One region of the Lysinibacillus sp. S1 genome, then DNA from elsewhere that is predicted to be linked to it. Evidence: riboswitches for the same ligand, from Rfam matches in the RefSeq annotation. Region 1 holds a riboswitch; each other region holds the start of a gene.
What was found. A riboswitch is a leader RNA that binds a small molecule or an ion and turns the genes downstream of it on or off. The one in region 1 is predicted to bind S-adenosylmethionine.

Region 2: linked by a shared signal. The riboswitch ahead of metK (methionine adenosyltransferase) and the one ahead of ACHZEU_RS11670 (O-acetylhomoserine aminocarboxypropyltransferase/cysteine synthase family protein) in region 1 are both predicted to bind S-adenosylmethionine.
Region 3: linked by a shared signal. The riboswitch ahead of metA (homoserine O-succinyltransferase) and the one ahead of ACHZEU_RS11670 (O-acetylhomoserine aminocarboxypropyltransferase/cysteine synthase family protein) in region 1 are both predicted to bind S-adenosylmethionine.
Region 4: linked by a shared signal. The riboswitch ahead of ACHZEU_RS18485 (methionine ABC transporter ATP-binding protein) and the one ahead of ACHZEU_RS11670 (O-acetylhomoserine aminocarboxypropyltransferase/cysteine synthase family protein) in region 1 are both predicted to bind S-adenosylmethionine.

The regions. Positions count from the first base shown of each region.
Region 1 is NZ_CP173154.1:2,339,696-2,345,150, forward strand. It holds gene ACHZEU_RS11665 (hypothetical protein) at 330-713, opposite strand; gene ACHZEU_RS11670 (O-acetylhomoserine aminocarboxypropyltransferase/cysteine synthase family protein) at 1,044-2,345, opposite strand; SAM riboswitch class I at 2,462-2,575, opposite strand; gene ACHZEU_RS11675 (glycerol-3-phosphate acyltransferase) at 2,731-3,363, shown strand; gene ACHZEU_RS11680 (DASS family sodium-coupled anion symporter) at 3,559-5,040, shown strand; gene ACHZEU_RS11685 (succinate CoA transferase) at 5,114-5,455, opposite strand, start outside.
Region 2 is NZ_CP173154.1:3,852,638-3,858,092, reverse strand. It holds gene ACHZEU_RS19360 (alpha/beta hydrolase) at 1-763, opposite strand, end outside; gene ACHZEU_RS19355 (gamma carbonic anhydrase family protein) at 897-1,409, shown strand; gene metK (methionine adenosyltransferase) at 1,589-2,785, opposite strand; SAM riboswitch class I at 3,044-3,162, opposite strand; gene pckA (phosphoenolpyruvate carboxykinase (ATP)) at 3,552-5,138, shown strand; gene ACHZEU_RS19340 (alpha/beta hydrolase family protein) at 5,204-5,455, opposite strand, start outside.
Region 3 is NZ_CP173154.1:248,328-253,782, reverse strand. It holds gene ACHZEU_RS01315 (Ger(x)C family spore germination protein) at 1-185, shown strand, start outside; gene ACHZEU_RS01310 (hypothetical protein) at 190-423, shown strand; gene ACHZEU_RS01305 (endospore germination permease) at 455-1,603, shown strand; gene metA (homoserine O-succinyltransferase) at 1,643-2,578, opposite strand; SAM riboswitch class I at 2,702-2,813, opposite strand; gene ACHZEU_RS01295 (nucleotide excision repair endonuclease) at 3,017-3,388, shown strand; gene ACHZEU_RS01290 (hypothetical protein) at 3,440-3,826, opposite strand; gene ACHZEU_RS01285 (TrmB family transcriptional regulator) at 3,849-4,631, opposite strand; gene ACHZEU_RS01280 (TSUP family transporter) at 4,757-5,455, shown strand, end outside.
Region 4 is NZ_CP173154.1:3,708,159-3,713,613, forward strand. It holds gene ACHZEU_RS18460 (acyl-CoA dehydrogenase family protein) at 1-1,361, shown strand, start outside; gene ACHZEU_RS18465 (arsenate reductase family protein) at 1,546-1,902, shown strand; gene gcvH (glycine cleavage system protein GcvH) at 1,984-2,364, shown strand; gene ACHZEU_RS18475 (hypothetical protein) at 2,456-2,797, shown strand; gene ACHZEU_RS18480 (thioredoxin family protein) at 2,812-3,123, shown strand; SAM riboswitch class I at 3,180-3,283, shown strand; gene ACHZEU_RS18485 (methionine ABC transporter ATP-binding protein) at 3,366-4,394, shown strand; gene ACHZEU_RS18490 (methionine ABC transporter permease) at 4,384-5,052, shown strand; gene ACHZEU_RS18495 (MetQ/NlpA family ABC transporter substrate-binding protein) at 5,121-5,455, shown strand, end outside.

The sequences.
Region 1 (5,455 bases):
ATGTGTTAGGACACATACAAATTCAAATAATTCAAAATTTAACTTAAAGAAAATTGTAACGCAAATACACGCTTTGCACAAGAAAAATCTTTCTAGGAAGGACATTTGTTTTCTCTAGATGTGCAAAAGAAATCGGTTTCATTCCCTTTATTATACGTTTTATTAATCAATCTATAAGATTTGAACAAATATTGACTATTTACATTTCAATATATGAATGTCTTTCTTCTATTATATATATGTATGCTCAGACACTCATAACAATCCCTTTAAAGAAAAAACTCATTCCCTGTAGCAGCAGAGAATGAGCTTAAAAATATGAGGGGGTTTTAACTTGCTTTTGAAAGCAATTGATAACGATATTGTGCTAAAGCTTGTTGAACAAGACTAATCTCTTCTTCTGTAAAATTTGGTATTGCATACGTACGTTCCACTAATTGAAATGTACCATACTTCAAGTAAAACTCTGTCGCAGGAAGTGAGATATGGCTCACACCGTACTGTTCATATGCCTCAAATACTTCCTTTACAGTAAAGTCCTTTTCAGTAAAAACATGTTCTTGAAATGCTGTATGACCAAATACTTCCTGCCATTTTCTTTCGACTGATGTAAGAAGGTGTTGAATGGATTTATTGTTGACAAATACATGCCCTTCATTTAGCTCATATATTAGATAGGATACAATGTTTTGCGCACTATAGATGTTACCCATTTTAAACACTCCTTTATCATCAGTTTTTGGGAAGAGTAGTCACTGGCTAGGCAACTACTCTTCTATATATTCAAAAGTGGGGGAGCACTTATGAAACATTTACCTTTTAAAAAAAATTTTCGTACTGTTAACTTATTTCCTAGTATATAACATGGATTTAACAAAGTCAATAATACATATAAAATTACTTGGTATTATTTTTTATAAGGTTCTGATAATTAACGGATGCAGTAATAGATTGATGTAGCAACGTTTAACGCATTACCAAATGAGGCTAATCGAATGAGAAAATACGTTAACGTCACAACATCTTACCATTTTCTTTAAACTTTAAGCTTCTACTGTTTGTTCAGTTGTTGTAGCCTGTGTAATGGCTTGATCTAAATCAGCAATAATATCCTCTACTGCCTCTAAACCGATGGATAAGCGAATGAGCGACTCGGTTACACCAGCTTGAACTAATTCGTCTGCTGATAGTTGCTGATGAGTAGTGGAAGCTGGATGAATAATTAATGACTTTGCATCACCTACATTTGCTACATGTGAAAATAATTTCACGCTATCAATAAGCTTTCGCCCAGCTTCTCGTCCACCCTTTATGCCAAATGTAAGCACTGAACCGAAGCCATTTCTTAAATATTTTTTTGCTAACTCATGTGTCGGAAAATCTTCTAGGCCATTATAATTTACATACTCCACAGATGGGTGGTTTTGTAAATACTCAGCCACTGCCAATGCATTTTCATTGTGTTTAGGGATACGCAGATGAAGCGTTTCTAACCCTTGCAATAAATTAAAAGCAGCATCAGCACTTAATGTTGGACCAAAATCACGTAATAATTGTACACGTAGCTTTGTAGCAAAGGCAGCAGAAGCTGTATCAATTCCATAACGTAGACCATGGTAAGAGGCATCTGGTTCAGTAAAACCAGGGAATCGACCGCTAGTCCAATCAAACTTACCAGCGTCTACAACAACGCCCCCTAAAGTTGTACCATGACCTCCTATCCATTTAGTTGCTGAATGAACTACAACATCTGCGCCGTATTCAATAGGTGTAGAACCGTAAGGAGAAGCGAACGTGCTGTCAATAATTAATGGTAGACCATTATCATGTGCAATTTTAGCTACTGCTTCAATATCTAAAACCTTTAAACTTGGATTACCATAAACCTCTGCAAAGACAGCTTTTGTTTTATCAGTAATCGCTGCTTTGAAATTCTCTGGGTTTGTTTCATCTACAAAAATTGTTTTAATACCATAGTTTGGTAATGTGTTAGCAAATAAATTATACGTACCACCATATAAAGAACTAGCTGCTACTATCTCATCACCAGCTCCCGCTAGATTTAAAATGGAAAATGCGATAGCTGCTGCACCAGATGAAAGTGCTACTGCTGCTGTTCCACCTTCCAATAAAGCCACACGTTTTTCAAACACATCAACTGTTGGATTGGTAATTCGTGTGTAAATGTTCCCTGCTTCCTCTAAGGCAAAAAGACGTTGCGCATGAGCAGTGTCTTTAAATACGAAAGCAGTTGAGCGATAGACTGGAACTGTGCGAGAACCCGTCACTGGGTCTGGCTCTTGACCACCATGCAACAGCAATGTTTCTGGTTTAAAATTTGTCATTGTGTACCTCCAAATGGTTATTTTTTTACGATGGTACCGGAGATGAGGAGGATTTTTCTGTAGAAAACAAAAACCCTCTTCAGCTAAGAAGAGGGTTGCGGTTGCAAGTTTTCCTCCCCTTATCTGCCAGATCCAAGTAAGAATCTGTAGGAATTAGCACCTTAGTAAGCTCATTGCTTACTGGTTGCCGGGCATCATAGGGCCTATCCCTCCGCCGCTCTTGATAAGAGTATGAGATTCAATTTCCATCGTTGTTACACAGTATAAACATAGAGTTTTTTTCTGTCAACAAGTAAATTTTATTTTTTCCGAAACTTCTGTCTGCTCTTATACGTAATATGAACGCATACACTATTTTAGAAAAAATTTTGAGAGGAGTATTTTTATGGTAAAGGCCGTGATCATTTTTCTTATGATTGGCTATTTAATAGGCTGTATTCACGGCTCTAAAGTGGCTCAATTTTTATCGGGGGTTGATTTAAAAAAGGCTGGCCACGGTAATGCTGGTGCCTCTAATGCTACTCTTTCCCTTGGCTGGAAGTATGGCGTTTTAGTAGCCCTCATCGATATAGGCAAAGGCGTTGTCGCTATTATAGGTGCGCATTTTTATCTAGCGGACGCTATTCATTTAACAGAAGAACAAATTTGGCTGCTTACTTATATTATGGCTGCTGGGGTTATTTTAGGTCATAATTTCCCCTTCTACATGGGCTTCAACGGCGGGAAAGGAACGGCCTCCATCATTGGTATTTTACTTGCTGTTGATTGGAAGATTGGTTTATTTGCACTTATTTTATTTGTTATTTTATCCTTTGCAACAAATTATTTAATTGTAGGTGTTCTAGAATTTTATCTCGTGTTTTGTACAGCAACTTATTTATGGATTCCTGGCATTGGCCCAACCATTATAGCTCTTCTTCTTTTTGGCATAGCCATCATCCTGCACCTCGAAAATATTAAACGATTAGTCAATGGAACAGAGCCTAAAGTAACTTCTGCCTTTAAGAAAAAGAAATAATATTTAATGGATATTTTTGTATTTTTTGTGACCGTATTTTTTCTCTTTATCTACTCATATTGCTGTAAAAAACACCATTTTCACATAGATTTTTTTCTACAATAAAATAGACATATTCTTATCTCAATAAAACATTATACAGGCCGATGTTATGGATAATAATCGTCATTTTTATCGTAGAAAGGATGAGAAAATATGTCTTCACCAAAGCAAGCAGCTACAAAACTTAATTTAAAGCCACTATGGATTGGCTTGGCATTCGCGTTACTAATCATTATTACCTTCTTACCTAACAATGGTGATTTACCTATAGCTGGGCAACGAGCTTTAGCCATTTTAGCTTTTGCAGTCATCCTTTGGGTTACAGAGGCCGTTTCATATCCTGTGAGCTCGGCCATGATCATTGCACTAGTAACTGTTTTACTAGGACTCGCTCCGTCAATGGATAATCCAACTACAGAGCTAGGAACAGCTAGCGCATTAAAATTATCTTTAAGTGGCTTTAGTAATTCTGCCGTTGCTTTAGTAGCAGCAGCTCTTTTTCTAGCGGCAGCAATGCAAATTACTAATCTACATAAACGACTTGCACTTTGGATTCTTTCACTGGTAGGAACGAAAACAAAAGCTATCGTATTTGGCGCTATTTTAGTGTCTATCGTCCTCGCATTTTTTGTACCTTCTGCTACAGCACGAGCTGGCGCGGTAGTACCGATATTGCTTGGAATGGTGGCAGCATTTGGTTTACCACGTGATAGTCGGCTTGCTGCCTTATTAGTTATTACTTCGGTACAAGCCGTTTCCATTTGGAATATTGGTATTAAAACTGCAGCAGCTCAAAATATGGTGGCTTTAAACTTTATCCAAGAGCAATTTAATGTGGATATTTCATGGGGTGCTTGGCTACTTTATGCAGCCCCCTTCTCAATTATTATGTCGATCTTTTTATTTTTCATTATGATTGCTTTAATTAAACCTGAGACTAGCAATATCGAAGGTGGTAAAGAGGTCATCAAAAAACAGCTTGCAGAGCTTGGCCCATTAAAGGCTCCTGAAATTCGTTTAATCATTACATCCGTAGTTTTACTATTTTTCTGGGCAACTGAAGGGAAGCTACATCCATTTGATACGACAACAGTCACAATTATTGCTATCGCGATTCTATTAATGCCTAAAATCGGTGTGTATTCATGGAAGGAAGTTGAGCCTCATATTCCATGGGGGACAATTATCGTCTTTGCGGTAGGCATTATGTTAGGAACCATTTTACTAAATACGCAAGGTGCTGCATGGTTATCAGATAAAGTTTTTGGTTCACTTGGGCTAGATACTATGCCTTTACTAGCAACCATCGCACTCGTAACTTTATTTAACATTTTGATTCATTTAGGTTTTGCAAGCGCAACTAGCTTAGCCTCAGCACTTATACCTGTGTTTATCGTTTTAGCCTCCACATTAACGGCTAATGTTGATCAAGTTGGTTTTGTTATTGTGCAACAATTCGTCATAAGCTTTGGCTTCCTGTTACCAATTAGTGCACCACAAAACATGCTTGCCTATGGTACAGGCTCCTTTACAACAAAGGATTTCTTGAAATCTGGAATTCCCTTAACCATTATCGGTTTCCTTCTCGTACTTTTGTTCTCTGCAACTTATTGGAAATGGATTGGATTATTATAGAACTTTCATTAAATTAAAACGTAAAAGCCTTGAAGAAACAGACTATCTGTCCTTCAAGGCTTTTAAGATAAGACTATTGTTTCGTAAAAGCAGGGTCCTTCATCGTACCGTTTTTCGCATAGTTAACGTGCCATGATAGTGCTTTTTCTAGGTCATGTGGTGTGTGATGTCCACCCGTTGCCTCATTGGCATCATTAAAGTACTGCCACAGCTGCTCCCTATAATCAGGATGTGCACAATTATCAATGATAAGTCCCACTCGTTCTTTTGGAGCAAGTCCTCGTAAATCTGCTACGCCCTGTTCAGTTAAAATGACATCAACATCATGCTCCGTATGATCCACATGTGAGACCATTGGGACAATACTCGAAATATCTCCACCCTTAGCATAAGACTTTGTTACAAAAATTCCTAA
Region 2 (5,455 bases), 1.5 Mb from region 1:
AATCTCGTATATACATAAAAATCTCTTCGCGCTCTCCCTCATGAAATAAATTATGATAACAATTTGCCCATTCTTTAAACTGAAATTCCGTGAATTCCTGTTGATGAAGCCAATTTCGAGTTTGGCGAGTGTCCGTAATTTTATCCTTCTCAGCAGTCATAATTAGCATAGGCATATTAGGCATTTCACCTTTAGGTAGCATCACTAAATTTTTCATCATCTGCTGAAGTTCTCGATACCATTTCACAGAAACAACAGACATGAGGGGTACATCATCTTTCATTTCTTCTCTGCCTTCAACACTACGCGTTAATTTCTCTAATGTAATATCATGTGTCAACTTAACATTGGCTGTTAACGCACTTAGACTTGTTAAAGCATTTGTTAATTTACCTGGTAATAGCTTTAGTTGCAACCAAGGTGATGTTAAAATAATGCCTGCACATTCATATTGTCTCTTTTGCAGTGTATGGAGGATTAATGTTGCACCTAGTCCATGCCCTATTACAAAGGTTGGTAAATTATATGAAAAAGCATTTTCAATCAGGTTTCTTGTATACTTATTGTACAATTTGAAGTCTTCATCATGGACTCGAGCAAACCTTGCATTACCTCCATGATTCGGTAAATCTCCCATGACTATGTGGAAGCCTTCTAATCTTAATTTCTCTATCAGCCATGCATACCAACGGTGATTTTCATAAGCACCATGAAGAATAGCAATCACAGCTTTTGCTTGTCCATCAGCTTCCCATTTCCACATTACATAGTCCTCCTAAAAAATGATTACACTTTGATTATATCGAAATAAATAGCACATTTTAATTTTATATTTCCATAAAGTTGCGTATTTGATACGATAATACTACATTATAGAAAGAAAAGAGGCGATTTTCATGATTTATCCATTTAAAGATAAAACGCCAAAGATCGATCCGTCTGTTTTCATTGCTGATTACGCAACTGTTACGGGCGACGTAACAATTGGCGCCGAAACAACTATTTGGTTTAATACGGTTATTCGTGGTGATGTTTCCCCAACGATTATTGGTAAACGTGTCAGTATCCAGGATCTTTGCTGTTTACACCAAAGCCCAAAATATCCGCTCATTATTGAAGATGAGGTAACAGTTGGACACCAAGTCACTTTACATAGTTGTACAATTCGCAAAAATGCCTTAATTGGTATGGGATCCATTATTTTAGACGGAGCTGAGATTGGAGAAGGTGCATTTATTGGAGCTGGAAGCCTAGTACCTCCTGGTAAAGTCATTCCTCCAAATAGTTTAGCATTAGGTCGTCCAGCAAAAGTTGTCCGAGAATTAAATGCTGAAGATAAAGAGGATATGGAACGCATCGTACGAGAATACGCAGAAAAAGGTCAATATTATAAATCACTTCAGAAATAAATAACCTACACAAAAAATCAATACTAACGAAAAAATCCCTCGCGTTGTCGTGTACCGAATATGTTCACGAATCCTGTTGTGGTCGTTAAGTGAGATGAACAATAGGAGCAATGTTGCCCCTTTGCTTATTAATACATCAGAATAATTTTCTAATGACTTCATTACTTTAGTTCAATAGTTTATAAACGTGCTTTTTCTCGTAGCGCGTCTGCTCTATCAATTTGCTCCCATGGTACATTTAAATCTGTACGACCAAAATGTCCATACGCAGCAGTTTGTTTATAAATTGGACGACGAAGATCAAGCATTTTAATGATACCTGCTGGGCGTAAATCGAATAGCTCGCGTACCCATTCAACGATCTCGCTTTCTTTCACTCTACCTGTGCCAAATGTATCGACAGCAATGGAAACAGGCTGAGCAACGCCAATCGCATAGGCAAGTTGCACTTCAGCACGCTCTGCTAAGCCAGCTGCTACGATGTTTTTCGCTACATAACGTGCTGCATATGCCGCCGAACGGTCTACCTTGGTTGCATCCTTACCTGAGAAGGCACCACCACCGTGACGTGCATAACCACCGTATGTATCAACAATGATTTTACGTCCTGTTAATCCAGCATCACCTTTTGGCCCACCAATTACAAAACGGCCAGTTGGATTGATGAAGTATTTCGTATTAGCATCTAATAATTCACTCGGTACGACTGGTGCAATAACAAATTCTTTTAAATCTGCTTGAATTTGTTCAAGTGTTGCTTCTTCATCATGCTGTGTTGAAATAACAATTGTATCCACGCGAACCGGTACATTATTGTCATCATATTCAATCGTTACTTGCGTTTTACCATCAGGACGTAAATAGGCAAGTTCACCTGATTTACGTACTTCTGTTAAACGGCGTGCTAATTTGTGTGCCAAGCTAATTGGTAATGGCATTAGCTCTGGTGTTTCATTACATGCATAGCCAAACATTAAGCCTTGGTCACCAGCACCAATTGCTTCTATATCAGCATCTGTCATAGAGCCTTCACGTGCCTCTAATGCCTGATCAACACCTTGAGCAATATCAGGTGATTGTTCGCCAATTGCCACAAGCACCGCTAAGTTCTCAGCATCAAAGCCATATTTACCTCGTGTATAGCCAATTTCAGCTACAGTGTCACGAACAATACCTTTAATATCCACATAAGTAGAAGTAGTAATTTCTCCTGCTACTAATACTAATCCTGTTGTTACAGTTGTTTCACACGCTACACGTGCATTTGGATCTTCTGCTAAAATAGCATCTAAAATGGCATCCGAGATTTGGTCACAAATCTTATCTGGATGTCCTTCTGTTACACTCTCTGATGTAAACAGTCGACGGTTTGTCATTTGGTTTTCCTCCTAAATACTCTTACAATAAGTAGTTGTGTATGAATACGGTACTCATTACCCATGTCAAGTCCGCTCCTAAGGATTGAACTCTCAAGCCGTTACTGCTGCTTTTAACACGAGGATTTCGAAAGATCCGTCATTATAATAAGGAAAGAACTACATATACTTACCTTTACATTGATTTTTAACAATAAAAAAATCCTTTTCTCACGTTACTTTACATGAGGAAAGGAATAATGACTGCGTAACCTTTCACTCTTATCGTTCAAGGGATGTTCCCTTGCATKWSMTRYSCKCRAWCGCATGTCGTGAAATAGTTCATGCAGGTTGCCGGGTTTCACAGGGCCTGACCCTCCACCAGCTCGGGATAAGAGTATCCGTTCAATCTCATGTTACTGAAAAGGTCGAACGTTGTCAAATATTTTCTTATGTATTACTGTATAGAAAGGAAAGAACTTATTACACAAAAACTTTTCATACTTGGATGATGATGTAAATAGAAGCAAATTAATCCCTACAACATACCTAGCTACTTGTGGTAACATATGTGTGGCTCAATTTTCGTGCCTAATTACAGTAGGATTGATGGTATTCTACTCGAAAAACATTATTTTTTGTCAGCTTCTTGAAAAGCGGTAAAAACTCTAAAATAATTTCTTAATTAGTATAGATTATTTAAGCAATTGTGTTATACTATTTTTGAAATTAAGAAAAAATCCCTCTAAATCAAGGGAATACTATAAAAAAGGATGGTATTTAATCGATGAATTCAGTAGAAATTGCAAACGAACTGAAGGAATTATTAAACGGCGGTAACATTAATGTTCAACTTTCAGTACCACAATTAGCAGAAAAAGCTACATCTCGTGGTGAAGCAATGTTAACAGTAGATGGCGCAGTTCGTGCAGAAACTGGCAAATACACTGGTCGTTCACCTAAAGATAAATATACGGTAGAAGAAGAAAGCACAAAAGATCAAATTGACTGGGGTAAAGTCAACCAACCGATTTCTTCTGAAGTGTTCGATAACCTATATGTAAAAGTAATAAAATATTTAAAAGAACGTGACGAGTTATTCGTATTCAAAGGCTTTGCAGGTGCTGACAAAGACTCACAATTAAGCATTCAAGTTATCAATGAATACGCATGGCACAATCTTTTTGCTCATCAATTATTTATCCGTCCAACAGCAGATGAATTAGCTTCTCATGTTGCTGACTTCACTGTCATCTCAGCTCCTAACTTTAAAGCAGATCCTGCGGTTGATGGTACTGCTTCTGAAACATTCATCATCGTATCACTTGAAAAGAAAATTATTTTAATTGGTGGTACAGAATATGCTGGTGAAATGAAAAAATCTATCTTTGGTATCATGAACTACTTATTACCACAACAAGGTATTCTTTCAATGCACTGCTCAGCAAACGTTGGTGAAGCTGGCGATGTAGCGTTATTCTTCGGTCTATCTGGTACTGGTAAAACGACGTTATCAGCTGATCCTGATCGTAAGTTAATCGGTGACGATGAACACGGTTGGTCTGATAATGGTGTATTCAACATTGAGGGTGGCTGCTATGCAAAAACAATCAACCTTTCTGCTGAAAAAGAACCAGAAATCTACAATGCAATCCGCTTCGGCTCTGTATTAGAAAACGTAGCTGTTGATCCAGAAACTCGTATTTGTGACTATGATGATGGTTCACTAACAGAAAATACACGTGTAGCTTATCCAATCCAATACATTGAAAATATCGTTGATCCTTCTGTTGCAGGTCATCCAAAAACAATCATCTTCCTAACAGCTGATGCATTTGGCGTGTTACCTCCAATCAGTAAATTAACAAAAGAACAAGCGATGTATCACTTCCTAAGCGGGTTCACTTCTAAACTTGCTGGAACTGAACGTGGTGTGACTGAGCCAGAACCAGTATTCTCTACTTGCTTCGGGTCTCCATTCCTTCCACTTCCTGCAACAGTATACGCAGAAATGTTAGGACAAAAAATTGACGAGCACGGTGCACAGGTATACTTAGTAAACACTGGTTGGACTGGTGGCGAATATGGCACAGGTAGCCGTATGAAACTTTCTTACACACGTACAATGGTCCGTGCAGCAATCGATGGTAAATTAGCAGATGTTGAAACAACACAAGATGCTGTGTTTGGTTTACACATTCCAACAGCGGTTGAAGGTGTACCTTCAGAAGTGTTAAATCCTCGTGAAGCTTGGGCAGATAAAGCTGCATACGATGCAAAAGCTGCTGAGCTTGCAGGCTTATTCAACGATAACTTCAAGAAATTCTCGAACGTTTCTGAAGCCATCACTACACTTGGTGGTCCATTAAAATAACGTCTATATAAAAGACAAAGGGAACAATTTATTCGTTCCCTTTGTCTTTTTGTTTTCTCTATGCTTTATTGTTGTTTCATCCACTTGCAAAGAGCACGGACAGTTTCACGATTTTTTGCTGGTGGATATTGATGTGCATAGTTAAGATCATACCAAGTTTCGAATGATTTATTTGCTTCCTCTAAAAAAAATGCCAATTGTCTGGCATGTTCAATATCCACATTTTCATCACGATAGCCATGAATGATAAGAACGGGAGCTGTTATACGCTCTATCTCAAAAAGTGGTGTTCTTGCATCATACGCTTCTGGTACACG
Region 3 (5,455 bases), 2.1 Mb from region 1:
ATGAAGTCGATGTTTTTGGATTTGGGGATGCCCTACATCGGGCAGATCCAAAGCAGTGGAAAAAAATTAAGGATGACTGGACTTCCATTTTTCCAGATTTAGCAGTGGCTGTTCATGTAAAGGTAACAACCCAAGGTTCAGGTACGATGCAAAATTCATTATTAAACAAGCCAAAGGAGGAGTAATGAGATGGTACTAGCAGTAGCTATCTTGATTATTGCAATCATTGTTGCTCTTGTTTTTATTCCAAAGCTAAAAAAGCAACAGGATAGAAAAGCCATTATTGTATTCTCCTTTTTGCTATTTATTGGAACGGCTTTAAATATGGGGATTGCCCTTAAAATCCATATTCCTAGCCCATTAGATTTGATTACCTTTATCTTCACACCGATTAGGGATTACATTGTGTCATTCACAAAATAGAAAGATGGACTGAGAAACGGAGGGTAGCTTGATGGAAAAAGAGATAATTAGTTCAAGACAGTTTACAATCGTTACCTTTCTCTATTCTATCGGTACAGCGATTTTAATTATCCCTTCGAGTATTACTGGTGCCGCTAAGCAAGATGCTTGGATAGCGGCAAGCATTGGTGTTCTGCTCAGTTTACTGGTTCTAAAATTATTTTTAACACTGGCCAATCAAACACCGTCCCTAAACTTTATCGAGGCCAATGAAAAAATTCTTGGGCGTTTTTTCGGGAAAATCACAGCGATTTGTTTCCTGATTATGACCTTTCTTTCGGCTGGAGAATTACTTTATTTTATCGGTATTTTCATGAAAACGGAAGTTATGCCAGAGACACCGACATTAGCATTTGCCCTACTGTTCAGTATCCTTATTATGTATGCCGCTTATTTAGGGATTGAGACCTTTGCCCGTTCGGCAGAAATCCTCTTCCCATTGTTTATCTTTATTTTTATTTTTTTCGTCATTAGTATTACCCCTCAAATTACATTTGAGAATATTCAGCCTCTACTAGAAGCGACCAAAGCATCTATGTTTTATAGTATTGCACGCTTTATGAGTATCTTTTCCTTTCCATTACTTGTATTATTGATGCTCTATCCTACTGGCGTCAATGTACAGCCGTCTGCACAGAAAGGGCTATATATTGGGGCAATCCTTGGCGGAATCGTCTTAGTTACGTTGATTGTCCTATCAATTCTTGTATTAGGTCCTGAAAACACTGCATCAAGGACATTTCCTAGCTATGCCTTAGCGCAAAGAATATCTATAGGGAATTTTTTACAGCGCATTGAAATCATTATGGCATTTATGTGGATTACGTCTATATATATTCGTACATTTATGTATTTCTATACGACCGTTGTTGGCCTCGCACAAATTTTAAAGATCAAGGATCATCGCCCACTCATTATACCGATGGGGATAATTGTTATTGGACTTTCTCAAATTGTTCATCCAGATATTGTGCATTCTACTAATTATAATAATGAAATTTGGCCAATCTTTTCCTTTATTTTCACCATTTTATTACCTATACTTTTGTTGATTGTGGTAGTTATTCGCAATCGTAAATCCAAGGCTCAAAATAACGAAACACCTCAGCAGGAAACAGAAAATGACAATCAAAAAGTCTAATTTCTTCTAAGCTAGAAAAGAAATTAGACTTTTTATTAATTAAATATGATATTCGATTTCATCTACAAAATCCCATTCATATGGTGTTTCTTGGTAAACATAGTAGTTCAACCAGTTAGAGAATAATAGATGCGTATGGGCACGCCATGTATTCATCGGCACTTGTGTCGGATCGTCATTCGGGAAGTAGTTTACAGGAACGGCGATATCTATGCCCTTCGCCACATCGCGACTGTATTCATCGGCTAGCGTTGTCGCATCATACTCTAGATGCCCCGTAATCATAATATTTTTATTATCTTTTGATTGTACAATAAATACCCCAGCATCCTCTGAATAGGATAATAATCGTAGATCTGGATGATTGCGAACCTCGTCAATCGAAACAGATGTATAGCGTGAATGGGGCGCAGTAAATAAATCACTAAAGCCACGTACCAAATCTACAGTTAAATCTGTAATCACATGGGAATAGACGCCTGAGCATTTAGCAGAAAGCTCAACCTTCCCAATGCCATAATGATGATACAATGCAGCCTGTGCCCCCCAACATATATGTAGCACGGATGTCACATTCTTTTTAGACCAATCCATAATTTCTGAAATTTCCTGCCAATAGTTGACCTCTTCAAAAGCCATTTTTTCTACTGGCGCACCAGTTATAATCATACCATCATAGCGTCGGTGTCGAATCTGATTGAACGTTGTGTAGAAAAGCTGCAAATGGGATTTACTCACATTTTTAGACTCGTGTGTGGCTGTATTCAAAAAGGTAATATTGACTTGTAATGGTGTATTCCCCAATAAACGTAATAATTGGAGCTCTGTTTTTTCTTTTTCAGGCATTAAATTTAATATTAATATATTTAATGGACGGATTTGCTGTGTTTTCGCACGATCTTCTTCCATGACGAAGATTTTTTCCTCACGTAAATGTTCTCCAGCTGGTAAATTTTTCGGAATATTAATTGGCATCTTGCTTTCCCCTCTCTATAATCACTCTCTTTTAGCAAACCTTGCTTGCGTAGAATGCAACGAAATTAAAAAATCCTCCTCATTCCATACGAGATAGAATGAGAAGGATTTTTTTCACGTCCACTCTTATCTCTCAAAGGAAAAAATCCTTTGCTGGAATTAGCACCTTTCTAACAATTGTTAGAGGTTGCTGAAGCGTCATCGGGCCAAATCCCTCAGCTTCTCTTGATAAGATTATTTAATTATCTTGAATTGTAACACGAACTAGTTAGAATATCAATAATTCATAGAATATTTTGTGATTCATGTGCATGTTCCTTGGTCATTTGATGTACACTAAGCTTGCTATATGTGGTGTTTCTGCATTTAAAATTTATGGTAAACATGCCGTAATTATGTTACCATATACTTTTAGTAAGAGAGAGGAACGTGAATAGTTTGATTAAAATTGAATTTCCAAAACCAGATCTAGTAATCCGTCAACGTGAACAAGACTTAAAACCAGGTGATGTGCCGATCACACCTTACTTTGGTTTTATTGACTTCCATAAAATCACACGAGATAAAGGCGGCATTTTCTTATTCTATAATGACAAGAATGAGCTATTGTTTGTTGGGAAAGCACGTAAAATTCGTCAACGTATTAAAAAACATTTCGAGGATAATGTATCTCCGATGAAAAACCATCGTGATGAAGTGTTCAAAATTGAAGTCTATGAAGTAGAAGATCCAATGGAACGTGAAATTTACGAAACATATGCGATTAATACTTTCCGCTCTAAATATAACGTAGACAAAGTCTTTTATTAGGCATCACGTAAAGAAACCGAAATCTCATCAAAGGGATTTCGGTTTCTTTTATCACATAATGGTCATACGATCAATTGGCGTACTCTGACCGTTTATTCGCAAATCAATGGTATCAAGCTCAGGATTCTTGACGGTGATTTTAAAAACATAGGGTTGTGCCTCTTTCCTTTGCTCGCTGCCTTCTTCTAACTGGATAATAAGCCTATTTCCCTCAGCTGTAATACTTGCCAATACATTCCCTTTTGAATAATAAACAAGGTAATATGGAGCATCCTTTTCATGCAATAGTTGTATTCTGTCATTAGAAACGATATTTTTTTGGACATTATCTGGGACAACCGTTAGCTCATGAATCGTTGGTGGATCGGTAGGTGGTGTAGCATTACAGGCTCCTAGCATTAGTAGGCTCATTAAACCTAGCAACACGAATTTTTTCAAGTAACTCCCCTTCCTTATACGACTATTCTAAGAAAAAAGCTTTACGCTCCTTAGCAATCCAGTCTTCTAACTCCTGATCATCACGTTTTACTAACCGATTGATGAGCACATCATGCCATATATAATCCTCTAACAAATAAATATGAACCGGATCATTGGTGATAAAGGCCGTCTCTTGGGTAGATGGAGAATGACCATAAATCATTTCCTGACCATCTATCGATAAGATAAACCAATGCGGTGTAGATGCTTTTTTTGTATAATGTGTGGCTCTATGCTGGTCAATTGAGGCGAGATGCTCTCCTACATACAACGTAATGCCATGAACAGGAACATGCAGCGCCACCTCTTGCAAATCTTCACGTAAGGCATCATACATATCTTCCCACATCGACAGCATCACTTTTTTCTTCGCCTTCTTTAGAAGTGACTGACAATAGTTGATAATGGATTCCTTGCCCTTCAGCATGACCACTTTAGGCTCAGCTTCCTGTACTTTTTCCTCTAATTTCTCTAATTTCCCGCTTATAGACGTAAAATTCGACTCCCAGCGCTGTTGCATTTGCTGTAAGAACACAGACACAGGCATTGCCGAATAGGTCGTTTGTTCTGCGGTCTCTTCTTTTAACACGATGCCCTTTTCTACAAGGATATTTAAAATATCATACACTCTTGCACGTGGTATGCCAGAATTTTTACTAACCTGATAAGCACTGACATGACTTTGCTGAACAAGTGCCGTATAGGCCTTTGCTTCATATTCTGTAAAACCCATTTCTTTCAGCTGGGTGATTAATTCCTCCATGTAATCCCTCCATTATCTTTATTATAGGCTACCAATGTGAAGATTTGCCAATGAAAAAATGGGGTTTACAGCGCAAATAAATTTAGTTACTATTTCAGTAGTAACTAAATTTAAAGAGGTGTCATATGTTGTTTGAAATCGATGTACATATTCTAATACTATTAATTTCTTTTGGATTTCTGGCGGCTTTTGTTGACTCAGTAGTGGGAGGGGGCGGTTTAATTTCACTACCAGCCTTACTATTTGTTGGGCCTAATCCAGCCGCTGCTGTTGCCACGAACAAACTAGCAGGAGCTATGGGCTCACTCACTTCCTCTATTTCTTTCTATCGTTCTGGCCAGCTGGACATTCGCTCTGTCCTCAAATATTTTCCACTAGCATTTATCGGATCATTATGTGGTGCTTGGACTGTGCATCTGATTAATCCAGCATTACTAAAGCCATTAATGCTTGTTATGCTGGCGGTTGTTGGGGTATATACGATCTTTAAAAAGGATTGGGGTGCCGTCTCTACCGTAAAAAATCTATCTAAAAAACATTTGTTTTTATTTATGCTGCTATTATTTGCTATTGGTTTTTATGATGGATTTCTTGGTCCTGGCACAGGGTCGTTTTTAATCTTTAGCTTCTTACTGGTAGGCTTTGATTTTTTAAAGGCGGCTGGTAATGCAAAGTTTTTAAATTTGGCGAGTAATGTGGCTGGTGTTTGTATGTTTGCCTACTTAGGTCAAATTCATTATGTTTATGGTCTAGTCATGGGCATTGCGCAAATTGGTGGGGCTATGCTTGGCTCACGGATGGCAATCAAGAAAGGAAGTGGCTTT
Region 4 (5,455 bases), 1.4 Mb from region 1:
GTGAATTAATCGCTGCCTATGCATTAACAGAGCCAGGTTCAGGTTCAGATGCTCTAGGTGCAAAAACGACTGCAAAATTAAATGAAGCTGGCACACATTATATTTTAAATGGTGAAAAACAGTGGATTACGAATGCAGGCTTTGCTGATGTATTTGTGGTCTACGCAAAAATTGATGGCGATAAATTCTCTGCCTTTATCGTAGAACGTGCCTACAATGGTGTTTCAGTTGGTCCTGAAGAAAAGAAAATGGGGATTAAATCATCATCAACTCGTACATTGGTATTGGAAGATGCGGAAGTACCTGTAGAAAATCTATTAGGCGAAATTGGTCGTGGTCATATCATTGCGTTCAATATTTTAAACATTGGTCGTTATAAACTAGGCGTGGGCACAATTGGCGGATCGAAACGTGCATTGGAGTTAGCTATTCAGTATACAAACCAACGTCAGCAGTTTAAGACAAAGCTTTCTGATTTCAATCTGACAAAAGAGAAATTATCAACGATGGCTTCTCAATTGTATGCTTCAGAATCATTAAACTATCGTACTGTGGGTCTATTTGAGGATCGCTTAAGCCAATTAAGCCTAGAAGAGCAAAAGCAAGGAAAAGTGATTGCAGGTGCGATTGCTGAATATGCTATTGAATGCTCTATTGCCAAAGTATTCGGTTCAGAAACATTAGACTATATTGCAGATGAAGCAGTACAACTTCATGGCGGTTATGGCTTTATGGCTGAATATGAGGTAGAGCGTATTTACCGTGATTCTCGTATTAATCGAATTTTTGAAGGTACAAACGAAATTAACCGCATGATTGTACCTGGCACATTTATGAAAAAGGCGCTAAAAGGTGAGCTACCATTATTACAAGTTGCCCAAAATTTACAGCAAGAGCTGCTTATGCTAATGCCAGAGGATATCGGTACAGAGCCGTTAGCACAAGAAAAATATTTAGTGAAAAATGCCAAGAAGATTGCTGTATTAGCTGCAGGATTAGCAGCACAACGCTTTGGTGCAAAGCTTGATCAAGAGCAAGAAGTATTGGTAAACATTGCGAATATAGCTAACCAATTATTTGCAATGGAATCAGCTGTCTTACGTACAGAAAAAGCAATTGCTCGTGACGGTGCTGAAAAAGCACATCAAAAATTGCTATACACACAAATTTTCTGCCAAGAAGCATTCGCAGAAATCGAAAAAGAAGCAAAAGACACAATTCTTGCTTCAGCGGATGGCGATGCAGCCCGTATGACATTATCTGCACTGCGTAAGCTAACGCGTAATAATCCATATAATTTAATTGCGAAGAAGCGTGAGGCTTCCGTTAAATTAATTGATGCTGAAAAATATATTGTTTAATAGTGCAAATTTAACCTAGCTATCTGCAAAAGATAGCTAGGTTTTTTTATATGAGATGGATAATCGTAAAAGGAGCGGATAAATTTGCACAACTGGTGGATAAACTTACAAAAAAGAGTGAAGTTCACCATTGAAAACAACTATGATGGTATACTACAGAAAAAGACAGAAGAGGAGCATTGTAATGACGATTCAATTTTTCCATTATCCGAAATGTACAACATGTAAAAAGGCACAGAAGTGGTTAAATGAGCATGAGGTTTCCTATGAAGAGGTACATATCGCAGAGCAACCTCCCACTAAAGAAGAATTAACAGCTATTTGGCAAGCTAGTGGACAGCCTTTGAAGAAATTTTTTAATACCTCAGGCATGAAATATCGTGAGCTTGGTTTAAAGGACAAGTTAGCAGAAATGACGGAGGATGAGCAGCTTGAGCTACTTGCTTCAGATGGCATGTTAATTAAACGTCCCATCGTGACAGATGGAAAAAAAGTTACTTTAGGTTTTAAAGAAGTAGATTTTGAGCAAGCTTGGAAATAACCGTATTAAACCTTGTATTTATAGGAGAAGTATGGCACACTGAAAGTGAATATATTACATATTTATGGAGGGGTTTTTTGCATGAGCACACCTAAAGACTTACGATACTCTGAAGAACATGAATGGGTAAAAGTAGAAGATGGAAAAGTACGTATTGGTATTACTCACTTCGCACAATCTGAATTAGGAGATATCGTATTCGTTGAGCTTCCACAAGTTGGCGACGAAATCAAAACAGATGATCCATTCGGTAGCGTAGAATCAGTAAAAACTGTTTCTGAATTATATGCACCAATCTCAGGTACTGTAGTTGAAGTAAATGCAGATTTAGAAGATAGCCCAGAATTCGTTAATGAATCACCATATGAAAAAGCATGGATGATCGTTGTTGAGCCTGCTGACGCATCAGAAGTTGAGAAACTAATGACAGCAGAGCAATACGAAGAAATGATCGCTGAATAAGACAAGCCATAATCGAAAAACGTCGGAAACTACCGGCGTTTTTTGTTATATAATGACTTATAAGTGGGGATCTCTAAATGGAGGTGGCGTAATGTTCGAGGGAAAATGCTTGATAGTAGAAGGGCGCTCAGATAAGCTACAAATTGAGCCTATTTTGAATGAGAATGTTACAATACTATGTACGAATGGTACAATTGGTGTGCATCAATTAGAAGAACTACTGGATCCCTATGAGGGCTGTGAGCTATTTACTTTTTTTGATGCAGATACTTCTGGTGATAAGCTACGTGCATTAATGGACAGACATTATCCAGAGGCTGAGCATCTGCGCACAATGCCAACATACAAGGAAGTAGAAACGACACCAAGAAAAGTGCTAGCAATGATTTTACTGCGTGCACATTTTTCAATCCATAATGAATATATTTTGTAAGGTTGCGTGAGTAAATGGAAGAATGGTCAATAGAGCAGTGGGAAGCGGCTAAACAGTCGGGAGAGAAAACTGCATTTTATTTATATACACCGATGTGTGGAACGTGTGCAGTGGCATCTAAAATGATGTCCATTATTGAGCAATTACTGCCACAGCTACAAATGGGTAAAGCAAATATCAACTTTTTGGAACACATAGCTTATGAGCATCAAATTGAAAGTGTTCCCTGTCTACTCATCAGTGATGGCGGAAAAGTGACAGAAAAGATTTATGCTTTTCAATCCGTACCATTTTTATATGAATTGTTAAAAAAATCAATTGACTGAACTTTACTAGCGTGGTAAAGTATCAAATATATTATTAAAACATTAAATATATCGAACTCTTATGAAGAGTGGCGGAGGGAAGTGCCCTATGAAGCCCGGCAACCATCACAATGTGAAAAGGTGCCAAATCACCCAAAGATTTTTCTTTGAAAGATGAGAGAACGGTTTAACGTATCATACGTGACCCCTTCTACTTGTCTGTGAGTGAAGGGGTTTTCTATATGAGAAAAGGAGTATTCGCTATGATCCAGCTTCAAAATATTACAAAGAAATACAAAACAGCAAATGGCGAATTAACGGCAGTCAAAGACGTCAACCTTACTATTAATAAAGGTGAAATTTTTGGCATTATCGGCTATAGTGGTGCTGGTAAAAGTACCATGATTCGTTTATTAAACGGTTTAGAGAAACCGACAGCAGGAACAGTAACGGTGAACAATCAAGAATTTTCATCGATAAAAGGGCAAAAGCTTAGAGCAGCTAGACAAAAGGTAAGTATGATTTTCCAGCATTTTAATTTACTTTGGTCAAGAACAGTTGCCGAAAATATTGCATTCCCTTTAGAAATCGCAGGCTTCCCAAAGGCCCAACGTGAAGCGCGTGTGAAGGAATTAATTGCCCTTGTACGCTTAGAAGGGCGCGATAACGCATATCCATCCCAGCTTTCCGGGGGACAAAAGCAGCGCGTACGAATTGTACGTGCATTAGCGAATAATCCAGAGGTTTTACTATGTGATGAGGCGACATCCGCACTCGACCCTGAAACAACGGATGCAATTCTTGATTTACTCGTAGATATAAATGAACGCTTAGGCTTAACAATCGTCCTGATGAACCACGAAATGCATGTCATCCGCAAAATTTGTCATCGTGTAGCGGTGATGGAGGCAGGCGAAATTGTGGAACGTGGTGAGGTATTACAAGTCTTCCAAGCCCCACAGGCGGCTATTACTAAGAAGTTTGTATCTCAAATTACCGACACTAAGGAAACACAAGATACGGTAGCACAAATTAAAACAAACTATCCAACTGGACAACTTGTCAAATTGATTTTTGTTGGTGAAAAAACAGAACAGCCTGTCATCTCACATCTTGTGAAACAATTTGATGTAGAAGTAAGTATTGTTCACGGAAATATTTCACAAACAAAAAATGGTGCATATGGTACATTGATTGTGCAAATTGATGGCTCTCAGACAAATGTCACTGAAGCCCTTCGTTATTTAAATACAGTGGAAGTACAGACGGAGGTGATTGAAAATGCTAACTAATCTCTTTCCGAATGTAGACTGGGAAAATATGTGGCAAGCTACGTATGAAACTTTATACATGACAGCTATATCAACGGTTGTGACATTTATTCTTGGGTTAGTCATTGGTATTGTTCTATTTCTAACTAGCCCCAATCAGTTATGGGCAAATAAAATCGTTAACTTTTTAACAGGATCACTCGTTAATATTTTCCGTTCCATTCCATTTATCGTATTAATTATTTTATTAATTCCATTTACGAAGTTTTTACTAGGTACAATTCGCGGTGCCAATGCGGCATTACCTGCTTTAATTATCGGTGCAGCACCGTTTTATGCTCGTATGGTATTAATTGCGTTACGTGAAATTGATAAAGGTGTGATTGAAGCAGCCCGTTCAATGGGAGCAAAAACTTCTACAATTATTTGGAAAGTATTGGTTCCGGAATCATTACCAGCTTTGATTTCTGGTATCACTGTAACGGCTGTTGCTCTTGTAGGTTATACAGCGATGGCAGGAATTATTGGTGCAGGTGGTCTTGGTAACTTAGCTTTCTTAGACGGCTTCCAGCGAAATCGCCAAGATGTGACATTAATGGCAACTATTTTGATCTTAGTAGTCGTATTTATTATTCAATGGATTGGTGATTTAATTACTGAAAAAATTGATAAACGCTAGCACGAAAATGAGGTTATTCCGGTTTTTACCGCTAACATATTTAAAACAAATACAAGGGAGTGTCATAAATGAAAAAGTTATTAGCAGGATTATTTTTATCAATACTTGTACTAGCATTAGCAGCTTGCGGTACAGATAAAAAAGAAGATGAAAAATCAGCATCTGGCGATCAAACAGATAGCAAAGAAAACGTAACATTAAAAGTAGGTGCTTCTAATACACCACACGCAGTTATTTTAGAAAAAGCAAAACCGATCTTAGCTAAAGAAGGCATAGACCTTAAAATTGAAACGTATACAGATTATGTTCTACCAAACCAAGATTTAGACTCAAAAACACTTGATGCAAACTATTTCCAGCACATTCCTTACTTAGAGCTACAAATTAAAGACAATGGCTATGA